Regions from separate parts of the Methylocella sp. genome, predicted to be linked through region 1. Evidence: riboswitches for the same ligand, from Rfam matches in the RefSeq annotation. Region 1 holds a riboswitch; the other holds the start of a gene.
What was found. A riboswitch is a leader RNA that binds a small molecule or an ion and turns the genes downstream of it on or off. The one in region 1 is predicted to bind thiamine pyrophosphate.

Region 1 (7,694 bases):
TCGACGCCGCGATGGGCGGCGAGCGCCAGCGCCTCGGCGAGCGCGTCGGGCGGGATGAAATAGGGCGTCACCACCCACAGCCGGCGCTTCGCCGCGAAGATCGCCGACAGGATCGCGGCATAGACCGGATCGCCCGGCGCGTCGGGGCCTGAGGCCGCGATCTGGGCGATCGCCTCGCCCGCCGGCGGCGCGGGCCGCGCGGGCTCGACGTCACGGCCGGTCGCGAAGCGCCAGTCTGCGGCGAAGATCGCGGCGTAGTCGGCGACGGCCGGCCCCTCGATGAGGAAGGAGAGATCGCGCCAGCGCTTCGGGTCGGGCTCGGGGCCCATATATTCGCCGGCGACGTTGGCGCCCCCCGCCACCGCCCGGGCGTCGTCGGCGATGAGCATTTTTCGGTGGTTGCGCAGATTGGTGCGGGCGAGCGTCCGCAGCCTCACCGGAAGAAAGAAGGCCGTCTCGCCGCCCGCCCGCAGGATCGGGTCGAGCGCCCGCTTCGATGTGCGGAAGGAGCCGAAGCCGTCGAGCAGCAGCCGCACCTCGACGCCGCAGCGCGCGCGCTGCGCGAGCGCCTCGATCACCGCCGTTCCGACCGAGTCGGGATGCAGGATGAAGCTCGCCATATGCAGGCGGCGGTCGGCGCTTTCGATCGTCTCCATCACGCGGCGGTAGATGTCGACGCCGTCGGCGCAGAGCGCGACGCGGCAGCCGGCGCGCGCCGACGGCAGGCCGTAGCTTTCCATGAGCTTGTCGGCGCCGGCCTGCGCCGGCCGCAGCGACGCTTCGGGCGGCGGCGCGACGAGCGGCGGCTTGATCTCGCTCTCGCCCTTGAGCTTGCGCGCGCCGAACATGAGATAGGCCGGGATGCCGACGGGCGGAACGAGCAGGATCGCCATCAGCCACGCCGTCGTGCTCGTCGCCGCGCGGCGCTGGCGCAGGAGCTTCGGCGTGATGACGATCGTCAGGACGACGCCTGCGATCATCGCCAGATGCGAAGCGATGGCTGAAAGCAAGATGAAGGCCGCCCATGTCGAGATGCAGAAGCAAGCTTTTGAACATGGCGCCCCGCGCTCCGCAAGGACGGCGCAGGCTTGCCGTGAAAAATTAACCCGCGCGGGCGAAGCTTGCGCCGTGCGCGGCTCGCGCCTCCGCAATGCCGCCGCAAAGTTCGGCGAGCCTGAACGGCGCGCTCCAGGAGAGACGCGGCGCGCGAGAATTTTTCAGCGCGCGGGACTTATGCGGCGCATGGCCCGACGCCCGGTCGGCGCGCCTGAGCGGGGACAGGGCTTTCCATGCGAGAAAGCGAAACGCGGCCGCCGTCGCGGCCGGGGCTTCTTGCGCGCCTGCTGCGCGCGTCGCGGCGCCGGCGCGCGACCGCCGGGCTCGTCGTTTCATGCGCGCTCCTTTCCGTCCTGCCGCTCGCGGCCGCCCGCCCCGCTAAGGCCGGCGCGCGCTCCGAGGCGCCGGTTCCAGCGGCCACGCTCGCCCTCATGCGGGCGAAAGGCGTCGCGCCGGACGCCCCGATCCTGATGCGCGCCTACAAGAAGGAATCCGAGATAGAGGTCTGGAAGCGCAACGCCGAAGGACGCTACGTCCATCTCAAGACCTTTCCGATCTGCCGCTGGTCCGGCGCGCTCGGCCCCAAGCGGCGCGAGGGCGACCGGCAGACGGTCGAGGGATTTTACAGCGTCGCCGCGCGGCAGATGAATCCCAATTCGGCCTATTATCTCTCCTTCGACACGGGCTATCCCAACGCCTATGACCGCGCGCACGGGGGCTCGGGCTCGGCGCTGATGGTGCATGGCACATGCTCGTCCGCGGGCTGCTTCGCCATGACCGACAAGGGCGTCGCCGAGCTTTACGCGCTCGCCCGCGACGCGCTGCGCGGCGGCCAGGCGGCGTTCCAGTTCCAGGCCTTTCCCTTCCACATGAGCGCGCAGAACATGGCGCGCTACCGGGCCGACCCCAACATCGGCTTCTGGCGCCAGCTCAAGGAGGGTTCGGACCGTTTCGAGGCCACGGGCGAGCCGCCCGAACCTCTCGTCCTTGGCGGGCGCTACGCCTTCGCCCCCTACCCCGACGCCGAGAAGGAGGCGCTGGCGCTGGCGCGGCGCCTGCGCGAGACCATGCGGATCTCGAAATATGTCGCGCTCGGCAGCGCCTCCGTGCGCACCACCTATGTCGACGGCGGCCAGCATCCGAGCTTTACGGCGCAGCTCGCCCGCGGCGCCGACCTCGGCATGGTGAGCCGGCCCGAGGCGCTCGCCTACGCCGGCTTCGACGAGGTGCTGAGCCCGGCGCGCGGGCTTTGCGCGCGCAAGGGCGGCTGCCCCGAGACGATCATGGCCGGCCCTTCGCCCGCGCGGGCGAAGCCGGCGGCGGGCGACGTTCTGGCCGCCGCGGCCGATCTCGCGCCGAACGCCGACATGACCCCGGCGGCCGAGATGGCCCCCGAGCCGGCTGGCGAAGCCACGCCGCCGGACGCCGCCGCGTCGAGAGCCGCGGGACGAATCACCTTCGCCGCCGCAAGGGTCGTCGCCCTGCGCCAGCCCGAGCCCACGACGCTGCGGCCGACGCGCCTGTCCTATGAGCTGCAGCTCAAGACGCCGCCGCAGACGCTGATCGCCGGGGCCATGCCGATCCTCCCCGACGCCTGGTTCTGACGCCTGGCTCAGCCCCCGGCCTTCGCTCAGGCGAACGCCCTGCCGCGCTTGCGCTGCGCGACCGGCTGCGCCTCCGGCCGGGCCACGGGAGCCGAGAGGCGCCGCAGCACGCCGATCGACGGCGCGAAGAAATAGGCGCCGCCGACCATGAGAATGAAGCGCGCGAAATCAAAGGCCGGCTTGCGCGCGCCGTCTCCCGAATCCGGCGCCGCTCCGACGAAGCGCTGCGGCGCGTCCGGCTGGCCGATACTGGTCCTCGATCGAGGCGACATGGCATTTGAACAGAAGGCCGCGCCGTATCTCGTCGCTTGACGCGCCGGCCACCGCCGCGTCCTCGGCAAGTTCCGGCCCAAAGGCTATTCCGCGCCGCGTCATGCGACGCGTCTGCGTGCGCGCTCCGGCCGGCTTCACGACCTTCTTCTTGCGCGGATCGACGTCGCCCGGAACGTCGTCGCGCGGACAGGCCTTGCGAGTATGCGCGGCGGAGGGACATCTGACGCCTTGGCGGTCGTCGCGCCGTTCTTCATGTGGTCAGAGATCTCGCCCTCGACGCGGTCGCCGTCGCTCGTGAAGCTGTCGGCCTCCGCATCCTGCCCCGGCGCGCGCCGATCGTCATTGTCGCCGCGCGAGGGACGAGAAACGCGTCGCCCTTCACGCGGCCCCGCGCGCCAGGCTGGGAGACGCCGTCGGCCAAGCCGAAACGCTCATGCCCTTCCGTCGGCTTGAGGCGCAGGTCGCCGACCCCGGAGGCGACCTTCCTCCGCCCGTCGGCGGCGGCCTCTGAGAGATCCCATGAAACATGCCCGCCTGCATGGAGCCGGCGAGGATGAACATGCCGTGGATCGTCGCCTTGGCGGCGGCGGCCGGCGCGGCGGAAACCGTTCAGGCTTCGCCGCGCCGGCGCGCGTCAAACAGCGCCAGCGCCTCGTCGGCGAGAAGTCCGCCTTCGATCTCCATCGCGGCGAAGGGCGCCGCCGCGGCGAGGGCGCGCGCGCCGATTTCGATCTGGCCGAGCTTTTCGGCGAGCCGCGGAATCGACGCCCCATACACGAGCCGGTCGATTCCACACCAGAGACTCGCGCCCATGCACATGGCGCAGGGCTCTCCCGTGGCGTAGAGCGTCGCGCCCCTCAGCCGTTCGGCGCGCCCGGCGGCGATCACGGCGCGCAGCGCCTCCATTTCGGCGTGGGCGGTCGGGTCGCGCGCCGAGCGCCCGCGGTTGCGCCCGCGCGCGAGAAGGGCGCCGTCGCGCGTCACGACGGCGCCGAAGGGAAGATCCCCGAGCGCCGCCTCGTCGAGGGCGACGCGCATGAAGTCTTCGTCGCCCTCGCGTCCCGGCATGGCTCGCCTCCCCGAGCGCCGTTTTCCGGCGCGAATCGATCCGCGCCCGAAGCGGCGCGAAAGCGCCCGCGGTTTTGCGCCGGCCTGGCGAAAATCCTGCGCCTTTTCGGGCGGGCCCGCTAGATCTTCATCGTTCCCGTTTCGACGAAACGCTGGTGCCAGGACAGCGCCTCGCCGAGCAGGCAGGGAGACTGGCGCCCATAGGAGCCCTTTTCGGCGCGGGCGAAATAATCCTCGAGCATCGGCCGGTAATCGGGGTGCGCGCAATTGGCGATGATCACCGCCGCGCGCTGGCGCGGCGACAGGCCGCGCAGGTCGGCGAGCCCCTGCTCGGTGACGAGAATCTGCACGTCCTGCGAGATATGGTCGACATGGCTCGCCATCGGCACGATCGCCGAGATCGCGCCGCCCTTGGCGGTCGAGGGCGTCATGAAGATCGACAGATAGGCGTTGCGGGCGAAATCGCCCGAGCCGCCGATGCCGTTCTGGATGCGCGAGCCCATGACATGGGTCGAGTTCACGCGGCCGTAGATGTCGGCCTCGATCAGCCCGTTCATGGCGACGCAGCCGAGCCGGCGCACGAGTTCGGGATGGTTCGAGATCTCCTGCGGGCGCAGGATCATCCTGTCGCGGAAGCTTTTCATGTCGGCGTTGATCCGCTCGGCCGCCTCGGGGCTGAGCGAGAAGGCGGTGGCCGAGGCCATGCGCAGCTTGCCGGCGGCGAGCAGGTCGAGCATGCCGTCCTGGATCACCTCGGTGTAGGAGGTCATGTTCTCGAAGGGGGCGTCGAGGAGCCCGGTCAGCACGGCGTTGGCGACGTTGCCGACGCCCGACTGGAGCGGCAGCAGGCTCTGCGGCAGCCGGCGCCGCGCGACCTCGTGCCGGAAGAATTCGACGAGATGGCCGGCGATCGCCTTCGCCGCCGCGTCGGGGGCGGCGAAGGGCGCGTTGCGGTCCGGCGCGTTGGTCTCGACGACGGCGACGACCTTGTCGAGGTCGCAGCGGAAATAGGGCTCGCCGATGCGCTGGTCGGGCTTCGTCAGCGGGATCGGCACGCGGTCCGGCGGCAGCGCCGTGCCGTAATAGATGTCATGCATGCCCTCGAGCGCTTCGTTCTGCCAGGCGTTGACCTCGAGGATGATCGACTTCGCCTGGTCGAGCCAGGTCTTGTTGTTGCCGACCGACGAGGAGGGGATCAGCGCGCCGTCGGCGGCGACGCCGGAGACCTCGACCACCGCCGTGTCGAGCGTTCCGAGAAACCCCTGCCAGGCCATCGGCGCGACCTGGCTCAGATGCATGTCGACATAGTCCATCTCGCCGCGATTGATTCTCTCGCGCAGATAGGGGTCGGTGTTGAACGGAAGGCGAAACTCGATGCCGTCGGCCCGCGCCAGCGCGCCGTCGAGCTCCGGCCCGGTCGAGGCGCCGGTCCACACGCGCACCCGGAACGGATGGCCCGCCGCCCGCGCCTCCTCCATGCGCAGCGCGAGCGCCATCGGCACAGCCTTCGGATAACCTGATCCGGTAAAGCCGCTCATGCCGACGGTGGACCCCGAGGCGATCAGCGAGGCGGCCTTTTCGGCGCTGACCACTTTCTGGGCGAGCTTCGCGCACTGGATTCGTCCCAATCTCCCAACTCCCTGTTCTCGGCGCGGCGCGGACGACGCGAGGTCCGGCGCCCGTTCGGCGCCGGAAAAGGTTCGATTAGTCAGGCGCGGCGGACGCCGCCATCGCGCAAAACGACTAGAACCGGGCCTTATCGTCGCAGGCGCGCGCGGATTTGCGCGAGATCAAGCCGGCTTGCGCGCGCCGGCGCGCGGCGCTAGGGTCGGATTTCGCCCTGGGGTGCCGCCAAGACGGCGGCTGAGATCATACCCATCGAACCTGAATCTGGATAATGCCAGCGCAGGGACCGGCCGAAACGCGCGACGCGCCGATGATTCGTCATCCGCCCCGCCGTCCCCCGCCAGCGAAGGCATTTCGGACGCGCGGAGGAGCTCGCATGAACATCCATGACAAGGCGCAGCGGCAACGGCCCGAAAGCGTGACCTGCGGGCCGCTGCCCGGCTCGCGCAAGATCCATGTGAGCCCAATGGGCTGGCCGGACGTTTCCGTGCCCTTCCGCGAAATCGCGCTCGACCCTTCCGCCAACGAGCCGCCGGTTCGCGTCTATGACGCCTCCGGCCCCTACACCGAGGACGGGCGCGGGATCGACCTTTCGGCCGGCCTGCCGCGCCTGCGCGAGCCCTGGATCGCGCGGCGCGAGGGGCTTGAGCGCTATGAGGGGCGCGCGGTGAAGCCCGAGGACAATGGCTCGGCGCCGCCGGACCGGCTCGCTCCGCCCTGCCCCGCCGTGACCGCGCCGCGGCGCGGGCGGCCCGGCGCGCGCGTCACGCAATATGAGTTCGCCCGCGCCGGCGTCGTCACCGAAGAGATGGTCTTTGTGGCGGCGCGCGAAAATCTCGGCCGCGAGACGATGCTTCAGGACGCGCAGGCGCGCATCGCCGACGGCGAGAGCTTCGGCGCCGAAATCCCGGCCTTCATCACGCCCGAATTCGTGCGCGACGAGATCGCGCGCGGGCGCGCCATCATCCCGGCCAACGTCAACCATCCCGAACTCGAGCCGATGATCATCGGCCGCAACTTTCTGGTGAAGGTCAACGCCAACATCGGCAATTCGGCGGTCACCTCCTCGGTCGCCGAGGAGGTGGAGAAGATGGTGTGGGCGATCCGCTGGGGCGCCGACACGGTGATGGACCTCTCGACCGGCCGCAACATCCACAACATCCGCGACTGGATCATCCGCAACTCGCCCGTGCCGATCGGCACGGTGCCGATCTACCAGGCGCTCGAAAAGGTCGACGGCGACCCGACGAAGCTCACCTTCGAGCTGTTCCGCGACACATTGATCGAGCAGGCCGAGCAGGGCGTCGACTATTTCACCATCCACGCCGGCGTGCGCCTCGCGCATATCCCGCTGACCGCGAAGCGCACGACGGGCATCGTCTCGCGCGGCGGCTCGATCATGGCGCGCTGGTGCCTCGCCCACCACCGCGAGAGCTTCCTCTACGAGCGCTTCGACGAGATCTGCGAGGTCATGCGCGCCTATGACGTGTCGTTCTCGCTCGGCGACGGGCTGCGCCCCGGCTCGATCGCCGACGCCAATGACCGCGCGCAGTTCGCCGAGCTCGAGACGCTGGGCGAATTGACGAAAATCGCCTGGGACAAGGGTTGCCAGGTGATGATCGAAGGCCCCGGCCACGTGCCGATGCACAAGATCAAGGTCAACATGGAGAAGCAGCTCAGGGAGTGCCACGAGGCGCCGTTCTACACGCTCGGGCCGCTGACCACCGACATCGCGCCGGGCTACGATCATATTACGTCGGGCATCGGCGCGGCGATGATCGGCTGGTTCGGCTGCGCCATGCTCTGCTATGTGACGCCGAAGGAGCATCTCGGCCTGCCCGACCGCGACGACGTCAAGACCGGCGTCGTCACCTATCGCATCGCCGCCCACGCCGGCGACCTCGCCAAGGGGCATCCCGCCGCGCAGCTGCGCGACGACGCGCTGAGCCGCGCGCGCTTCGACTTCCGCTGGAACGACCAGTTCAACCTCGGCCTCGACCCCGACACGGCGCGGCTGTTCCACGACGAGACGCTGCCCAAGGACGCGCACAAGAGCGCGCATTTCTG
Region 2 (7,694 bases), on a different contig from region 1:
GGAGGCGGAGGCCTCGATCTCGAGCCTCGCGAGCGGCGCCGTCCCGGACCGCCGGCGCGCCTCGAAACTCACATAGAAATCGATCATGCGGTCAAGGCGCGGCAGGGCGAAGGCGGCAAAATCGGCGTCTTCGATCTGCGCATGAAGCTCCTCCTCCAGAAACCGGCGAAACAGCGCGCGCGCGTCCGGCGGCGTCGGCCCGGCGCCGACGGTCCTTGAAAAACGCTCGACGGCGGCGTGGATCGCGCCGCCCGTCTCGGCCGGCCCGAAATCCTCGTCAAGGCCCGGCAGCGGGAGAAGGCGCAGGATTTTCTCGGCGTAGACGGCGTAAGGGTCGCGCCGCAGCGTCTCGACGCGGGTGACGCTGAGAGAGGTCGGGCGCAGTTCGACCGGCGGCCTTGGCTGCGGCCGGCGCGGCGGCGCGGGCTCGTCGCCGGCGCGGTCGACGAGGCGCGCATAATCCACAAAGCGCTGTCCGCGCCGGGCGCATTCCTCCCACTGCGGCCCGGCGAGCGCGGCGAGCCTCTGCACGAAGCGCGAGGCGACGGTCGGGGCCCCGCCGCGCTTGCGCGCGCGGCTCAGCACGACCGTGGCGCGCCCCATGGCCTGCGTGAAGTCATGCGCCGCCTGGCCGAGCCTGCGCTCGGGCGGCGTCAGGCCGAGCGCCGCCCGCATCGGCCGGTTGAGGAAACAGTCCATCTGCGCCTGCGGCGGCCAGACGGCTTCGTCGAGCCCGCCGAGCAGGATGAGGTCGGCGTCCATCAGCCGCGCCTCGATGAGGCCCAGAATCTTGACCCGCGGATGGACCCGGCCGTCGCCCGCAAAACGCGCCTCGCCGGCGATCGAGGCGAAGAAGCGCAGATAGCTTTCCGCGTCGAAAGCCATGGCCGGGCGGGCCGAAAGGCGCAATTCGTCGAACAGGGCGGCGAGCGCGGCCTCGTCGTCGGCGAGCGCCTCCTGCGGCGCGCGCAAGGCGTCGAGCGTCGCCTCATGCGCGTCGGCCCAGACCGAAAGGTCATGCTCGCCGTCAAGCGCCAGCATCGGCGCGAGCGCGGCCGCGAGACGTTCGAGCAGATCCTGCAGCGCCGCCTGCTCCTGGGGAAACAGCCGCGCCTGCGCCGGATGCGCATGGCGATCGCCCGCCGCCCCGGCCGCCGCGCGCAGCGCCGCCTCGGGGTCGCGCAGCAGCGCCCCGCCCGGCGAACGCAAAACGCCGATTTCGAGCAGCGGGACGCGCCGTCGCGCCTCCTCCTCGCCAAGGCCGAGCGAGACGCGCCGATGCGCGAGCAGCGCCGCGACGCTCGGCGCGCTCATGGCGGCCGCGGCGCAGGCGGCGGCGTGGCGCGCGAGCAGCCCGGCTTCGGACGCGCCAAGCGGCGCCCCGCCCGAATCGTCGACGTTCACGCCCCAGCGCGCAAGCTCGGCGCCGACGCGCCGCGCCAGCTCGCGGTCGGGCGTGACCAGCGCCGCCGTGGCCTCGGGGCGCTCCAGAACCTCGCGCATGGCGATGGCGAGCGCCAGCGCCTCCTCGCGCTCGTCGGCGGTCTCGATCAGGCTCACGCCTTCGAGCGCCGCCTCGAGGGCGCCGGCCCCTTCCGCCTCGCGCCAGGCGAACCAGCCTTCGGTCGTCTCGGCCGGCGCGAGCGCCTGCGACACGAAGCGCGCGCGGGCCTTCAGCGCGCGCTCCGGCGCGCCAAGCTCGACGACGTCGGCGCGCGAGATCTTCAGCGCCTCGAGAAGCCGCGCAAGCGCCGCCTGCGGATGCGTGAAGGCCGCTTCATGTCCTTCCCTCGCGCGCAGGACCTGGGCGAAGGCGGGTTCGTCGAGGTCGAAGTCGAGGCCAGGCAGCACCACGGCGCCGCGCGGGGCGCGGGCGACGGCGTCGAGCAGCCGCGCCGCCGCGCGGCTCGTGCCGTTGACGCCGATGGCCACCACCGGCGCGCCGCCTTCGCCGCCAAGACGGCGCGCCTGCGCCTCGATCAGCGCGAGCTGCCGGCTCGCCCGGTCGGCGAGGCCGCGCTCGGCCAGAATCTGCGGCCAGCGCTCGATCGCGATGTTCAGGAAGTCGAGCGTGATGCGCCAGTAGTCGTCGAAGCCCGCGGCGAGCGGATTGAGGCTGCGCCATTCGACGTCCTCGATCGCAAGCTCGTCGATGAGCCGCGCGAGGTCGCCAGACAGCGCGAAGGCGTCGACGGCCGAGGTCGCGACGAGGGGCGGCTCGCTGTCGTCGCAGATTTTCGCCCCGTCCGCGCCGATTTTCACAATGGCGCCGCGCAGCGCGCGCGCCCAGGCGAGGATCAGCTCCGCGAGCCGCATGCGCCGGTCGAGCGCGCCGACGGCCGGCGGCGGCGCGAAGATGTCCGCCCCCTCGCCCTCGTCGAACGGGGCGCCGGCCTCAAACATCAATTCGGTCTCGGTCTCCTCGAGCGCCGCGAGCGGCAGGATGCGCGGCAGCAGAGTCGCGCGCCCGGGCTGAAGGCGGCTGAACTCGTCGGCGAGCGCGCGGGCGGCGCGGCGCGTCGGCGTGTAGATCGTGGCGTCGGCGAGGGCGAGCGGCCCGAGCGCGGCCGAAAACCCCGCGACGACGCGGCCCTCGAGAAAGCTCCGCGCGAAGGTCTTCAGGAAGGGCGCGCCGGGCGCGATGGAAAAGACGTTTTTCGCCAAACCTCGACCCGTGAGCCCCGATCCGGGAGCCTCGATCCGTCCTTGCGGGCGCGCTGATCATGCGCCCCCGCGCCGGACCATCCTACCCGAGGCCCGCCGCTTTTCCACAGACGCTTGCGCGAACGCGAAAGCTTGGCCAATTTTCGAAGGGCGCTTGCGCGAACGCGAAAGCTTGGCTTGGCCATGCGGCGCGCCCGCCTCGCTTGACGGTCGCGGCCGGCGCGCCTACCTATGAAGCCTGCCTAGGGGATCCCCGCCAGGGGGCTGAGAGGCCGGCGGCGTCGCGATTCGCGGCGGCCCGGCGACCCTTCGAACCTGATCCAGTTCGCGCTGGCGTAGGAATGGCCGCCCTCATGACCTTCTCCCCATTCAATCCCCGCCCTCGGCCGTCCGGAAGGATGCGGCCATGAGCCCCGGGCGCGCGGCGCCGCGCGTGCGCGTGATCGGCGCGGGCGTGCTCGGCCTTTGCGCCGCCCTCGCCTTCTCCGAGGCGGGCGCCGAGGTCGAGGTCGTCGAGCGCCGCGACGGGCCAGGGCTCGGATGCAGCTTCCTCGCGGGCGGGATGATCGCGCCCTGGTGCGAGGCCGAGAGCGCCGAGCCCGTCGTCGTCGAGCTTGGGTTCGAGGCGCTCGCCTTCTGGACCGAAACCGTCCCCGTCGCGCTGCGGCGCGGCTCGCTCGTCGTCGCGCCCGCCCGCGACCGGCCGGAGCTTGCGCGTTTCGCGCGGCGCACGAGCGGCTTCGAGCGCGTCGACGGCGCGCGCGTCGCCGAGCTCGAGCCCGATCTCGCGGGCCGCTTCGACGACGCCCTGTTTTTCCCGCACGAGGCCCATCTCGACCCGCGCGCCGCGATCAGGGCCCTGGCCGCGCGCCTCGAAGCTTCTCCCAATGTCCGGCTGCGCTATGGCGCCGGGGCCGCGCCGGTCGCTGACGACGACGTCGACTGGACGATCGACTGCCGCGGTTTTGACGCGCGCCGCGAGGTTGAAGGGCTGCGCGGCGTCAAGGGCGAGATGCTCGTCCTGCAGACGCGCGACGTCTCGCTGTCGCGCCCGATCCGCATGATCCATCCGCGGCATCCGGTCTATATCGTGCCGCGCGGCGACGGGCGCTTCATGATCGGCGCGACGATGATCGAGAACGAGGAGGCCGGGCGCGTCACGGCGCGCGCCATGCTGGAGCTTCTCGGCGCGGCCTATACGGCGCATCCGGCCTTCGGCGAGGCCGAAATCGTCGAGACCGGCGCGGGCGTCAGGCCGGCCTTTTTCGACAATCTGCCGCGCGTCAGGGTCGAGGGTCGAAGAATCGTCCTCAACGGGCTCTACAGGCACGGCTTCCTGCTCGCCCCGGCGGTGGCGCGCCGCGCCGTCGACGTCGCGCTGCGCGGCGCCGACCCCGAAGCCGCGCTGCGCGCGACCCCCCGCGGCGAACCTCGAGACGACGACCAGATCCGAGACGGCCATGCGCATCGAAGTGAACGGCAAGACGCTTGAGGCGCGGGCGAGGACGCTCGCCGAGCTCCTCGCCGAACTCGACTATGACGAACGTCATGTCGCGACCGCGCTCAATCGCGATTTCGTGCGGCGCGACGCCCGCGCCGGCGCCGAGCTCAAGGACGGCGACGCGGTCGAAATCGTCAGCCCGAGGCAGGGCGGATGATCGACGACCCGCTCCGCCTTTATGGCGTCTCCCTGTCGTCGCGCCTGCTGCTCGGCACGGCGCAATACCCCTCCCCCGCCGTCCTCGCCGCAGCCGTCGAGGCGGCGCGGCCCGAGATCGTGACCGTCTCGCTCAGGCGCGAATCCGGCGCGAGCCGCGCGGGCGAAAACTTCTGGGCTCTGATCCGCGGCCTCGGCCTGCGCGTCCTGCCCAACACCGCCGGCTGCAGAAGCGTCAAGGAGGCGGTGACGACGGCCGAGATGGCGCGCGAAATTTTCGACACGCCCTGGATCAAGCTCGAGGTGATCGGCGACGACGACACGCTCCAGCCCGACCTCTTCGGCCTCGTCGAGGCGGCGCGCATCCTGCGCCGCGACGGCTTTGAAGTATTCCCCTACACCACCGAGGACCTCGTCGCGGCCGAACGGCTGTTGTCGGCCGGCTGCGAGGTGCTGATGCCCTGGGGCGCTCCGATCGGCAGCGGCCGCGGGCTCAACAACGTCTATGGCCTGCGCGCGCTGCGGGCGCATTTCCCGGACGTTCCGCTCATCGTCGACGCCGGGCTCGGCGCGCCCTCCCATGCCGCCGCCGCCATGGAGCTTGGCTATGACGGCGTTCTGCTCAACACGGCGGTCGCCAGGGCGGGCGATCCGGCGGCCATGGCCCGCGCCTTCGCGCTCGCGGTCGAGGCCGGACGCGTCGGCCGCCTCGCCGATCCGATGGAGCCGCGCGACATGGCCTGCCCCTCGACCCCGACGCTCGGCCGCGCCTTTTCCGACGCGCCGGCGGTTTCGCGCCAAGATCTGCGCCAGGCTGAGCGCCAGGGCCATGCTTCGGACGCCCGGTCCGGCGGCGAACGGCCCTCGCCTTCGGTCGAAGACGCGCCGGCCTCCGCGCCCGCGGACATGACCCGTGCTTGAGCGTTTCTACCCCATCGCCGACAGCTCCGACTGGATCGCGCGGCTGCTGCCCTGCGGCGCGCGGCTGACGCAGTTGCGCGTCAAGGACGCCGACGACGAGCGCCTGCGTCAGGAGATCGTGACCAGCAAGGCCTTGTGCGAAGCTTACGGGGCGCAGCTCGTCGTCAACGACTACTGGCGGCTCGCCATCGACTGCGGCTGCGATTTCGTCCATCTCGGCCAGGAAGACCTCGACGACGCCGACCTTCCGGCGATCCGGCGCGCCGGACTGCGGCTTGGCGTGTCGACCCATGACGAGGCCGAACTCGCGCGCGCGCTCGCGTGCCGGCCGGACTATGTGGCGCTCGGCCCGATCTATCCGACGCGGCTCAAGGCCATGCGCTTCGGCCCGCAAGGGCTTGAGCGCGTCGGCGAGTGGAAGCGCCGGATCGGCGACATTCCGCTCGTCGCGATCGGCGGAATCACGCTGGAGCGTGCGCCGGGCGTGCTCGCCGCCGGCGCCGACAGCGTGGCCGTGGTGACCGACGTCACGCTCGACGCCGACCCGGAGGCGCGGGCGCGCGGCTGGGCGGCGATGGCGGCCGCGTTTCGTCGCGACGCCTGAGCGCGCCGCTGCGGCGCGAAGACGTCTGGCGCGACGGCGCCGTTCGCGCTAAGAGCATTTTTAGTGGAAGTTGCAGACTTTTACGTTAAGAACATGTGAAAAAACAAAATGTTACAGCGCGTTCGCGACTGATGACGTCCGAATGCGCGCTAAAGGCGGGCTTTCGACCCGTTCGCCCGAACCCTGACGCCAAGGAGGCCAGAATGGCGCGCGCGCTCACCGCCTATCTCGAACGTTCCCGCGTTCCCGACCGCGCGAGCCTGCAGAAAGCGCTCGACGCGCTGAAGCTCAAGATCGTGCTCGACGAGGCCTATGCGCCGTTCAAATCGGTCAGCTACCTGCCCTGCACCTTCGACGGCGAGGACGCGGGCTTCGACATCCGCTTCGAGGACGCCCCCGCCGAGCCGCCGGCTTCGGTCAGGGAGGAGATCGGCGCGCGCGACGCCGCCGTGCTGCTGCGCTGGGGCGGCGATCCGCGCGAAGAAGCCTGCGCGATGGCCGTCTGCGCCGCGCTCGCCCGCGATTTCGGGGCGCTGACGCATGACCCCAAGAAAGACAGGCTCGCAAGCGCCGACGAGCTGATCCGAAAGGCGAAGGCCGCGGCCGAGCAGCTTTAAACCGGGCCGCCGCAGAAAATCCGTGCGCCGCGGCGTCAGAGCCTCGAGACGACGATCAGGCGCCTGATCTGCCCCATCTGGAAGGCGCGCAGGAAGGCGGCGTAATTGCGGAACGACACGCAGCCGTTCGAGGCGCCGCTCGGCCCGAGCATATAGGTGTGGGCGAGAAAGCCGTTGCGCCCATATTGGCGTCCGCCGCCGATCGGGGTCAGCCGCAGCGCCTGCACGCCGTGGAACAGCTGCTCGCGCAGCGACAGCTCATAGACGTCGGGCGGCGTCGGGCCGCGCATCGACACATGCACATGGCGCGGATCGTCCATCTTGTCGCCGAGGCCGGAATGGGCCTCGAGCCGCGTGCCGTCCGGCATGTAGACCGTGCGCGCGCTGATGTCGTAGACGGCGGTCTGGCGGTCCACGCCCGGCGTGACGGCGGACGGGATGCGCGGCGAGAGCCGCGCCGCGTCGTTCATGACGCCGCCGTCGGGCGCGGCGTAGGCGAGCGCCTGGCCGCGCTGCTGCTGCTGCTGGCCGAAGGACTTGAGCCCGGCGAACAGCTTGTCGAAGATCGAACTCGAATCGATCGGGGCGCCGGGGGCGAGCGCCGGACGCGACTCCTGCCGCGCCATGCGGCGGGACGGCGCCGGGACGACGGGCGCGGGCGCGGCCTCGGTCTTTGGAAGCGCCGCCAGCTCGCGCGGGCGCGGCGCCGGCAGCGGCGCGTCCGCGCCCTCGTCGGGAGTTTCGGCGAGACGCAGGGGCGAGGGCGGCGGGAACGGCGGATCGACGAGCTCGGTTTCCTCGGCGGGGGCCGCCGGCTCCAGCCGGGCCTGAAGCGAAGCGACGACGGGCGGCGTGTCTTTCGTGACGCTGAGCGCGAATTTGCGGGGATCGACCAGGGCGCCATAGGCCTGCGCCGGGTCTTCGGCGGGCTGAGCCGCGGCTTCGGCCTGCGCGACGGGCGCCACGGTCCGCGCCGGCGTGTCGGCGCCCGAAACGCGCGCGAAAAGCGCCGTGAACGAGGGCAGCGGCGGCTGTACGTAGAGCGCGCCCATGAACAGCGTCAGCGCCAGGATCCCCGCGCCCGGCAGCACGCGCCCGGCGGCGCGGCGCAGCGCGCGTCTTGGCCGGCGGCGCGGCGCCTCATATGGCGCGAAAGCGAACGGCTGGCTGAAATCGGTCATCGTCGCGTTCCCAGATCCCTGCGGCGTGAAGCGTCGATCGGCGCCGTCAG

Region 2: linked by a shared signal. The riboswitch ahead of ACILRB_RS06720 (FAD-dependent oxidoreductase) and the one ahead of thiC (phosphomethylpyrimidine synthase ThiC) in region 1 are both predicted to bind thiamine pyrophosphate.

Annotation. Positions count from the first base shown of each region.
Region 1 is NZ_JBGAHM010000020.1:9,042-16,735, forward strand. It holds gene ACILRB_RS10005 (phospholipase D-like domain-containing protein) at 1-1,010, opposite strand, end outside; gene ACILRB_RS10010 (murein L,D-transpeptidase family protein) at 1,290-2,660, shown strand; gene ACILRB_RS10015 (hypothetical protein) at 2,687-2,932, opposite strand; gene ACILRB_RS10020 (nucleoside deaminase) at 3,543-4,001, opposite strand; gene ACILRB_RS10025 (acetyl-CoA hydrolase/transferase family protein) at 4,121-5,629, opposite strand; TPP riboswitch at 5,833-5,931, shown strand; gene thiC (phosphomethylpyrimidine synthase ThiC) at 6,004-7,694, shown strand, end outside.
Region 2 is NZ_JBGAHM010000010.1:7,899-15,592, reverse strand. It holds gene addB (double-strand break repair protein AddB) at 1-2,664, opposite strand, end outside; TPP riboswitch at 2,899-3,023, shown strand; gene ACILRB_RS06720 (FAD-dependent oxidoreductase) at 3,071-4,156, shown strand; gene thiS (sulfur carrier protein ThiS) at 4,125-4,322, shown strand; partial or broken gene ACILRB_RS06710 (thiazole synthase) at 4,319-5,095, shown strand; gene ACILRB_RS06705 (thiamine phosphate synthase) at 5,235-5,846, shown strand; gene ACILRB_RS06700 (hypothetical protein) at 6,050-6,463, shown strand; gene ACILRB_RS06695 (DUF2778 domain-containing protein) at 6,499-7,644, opposite strand.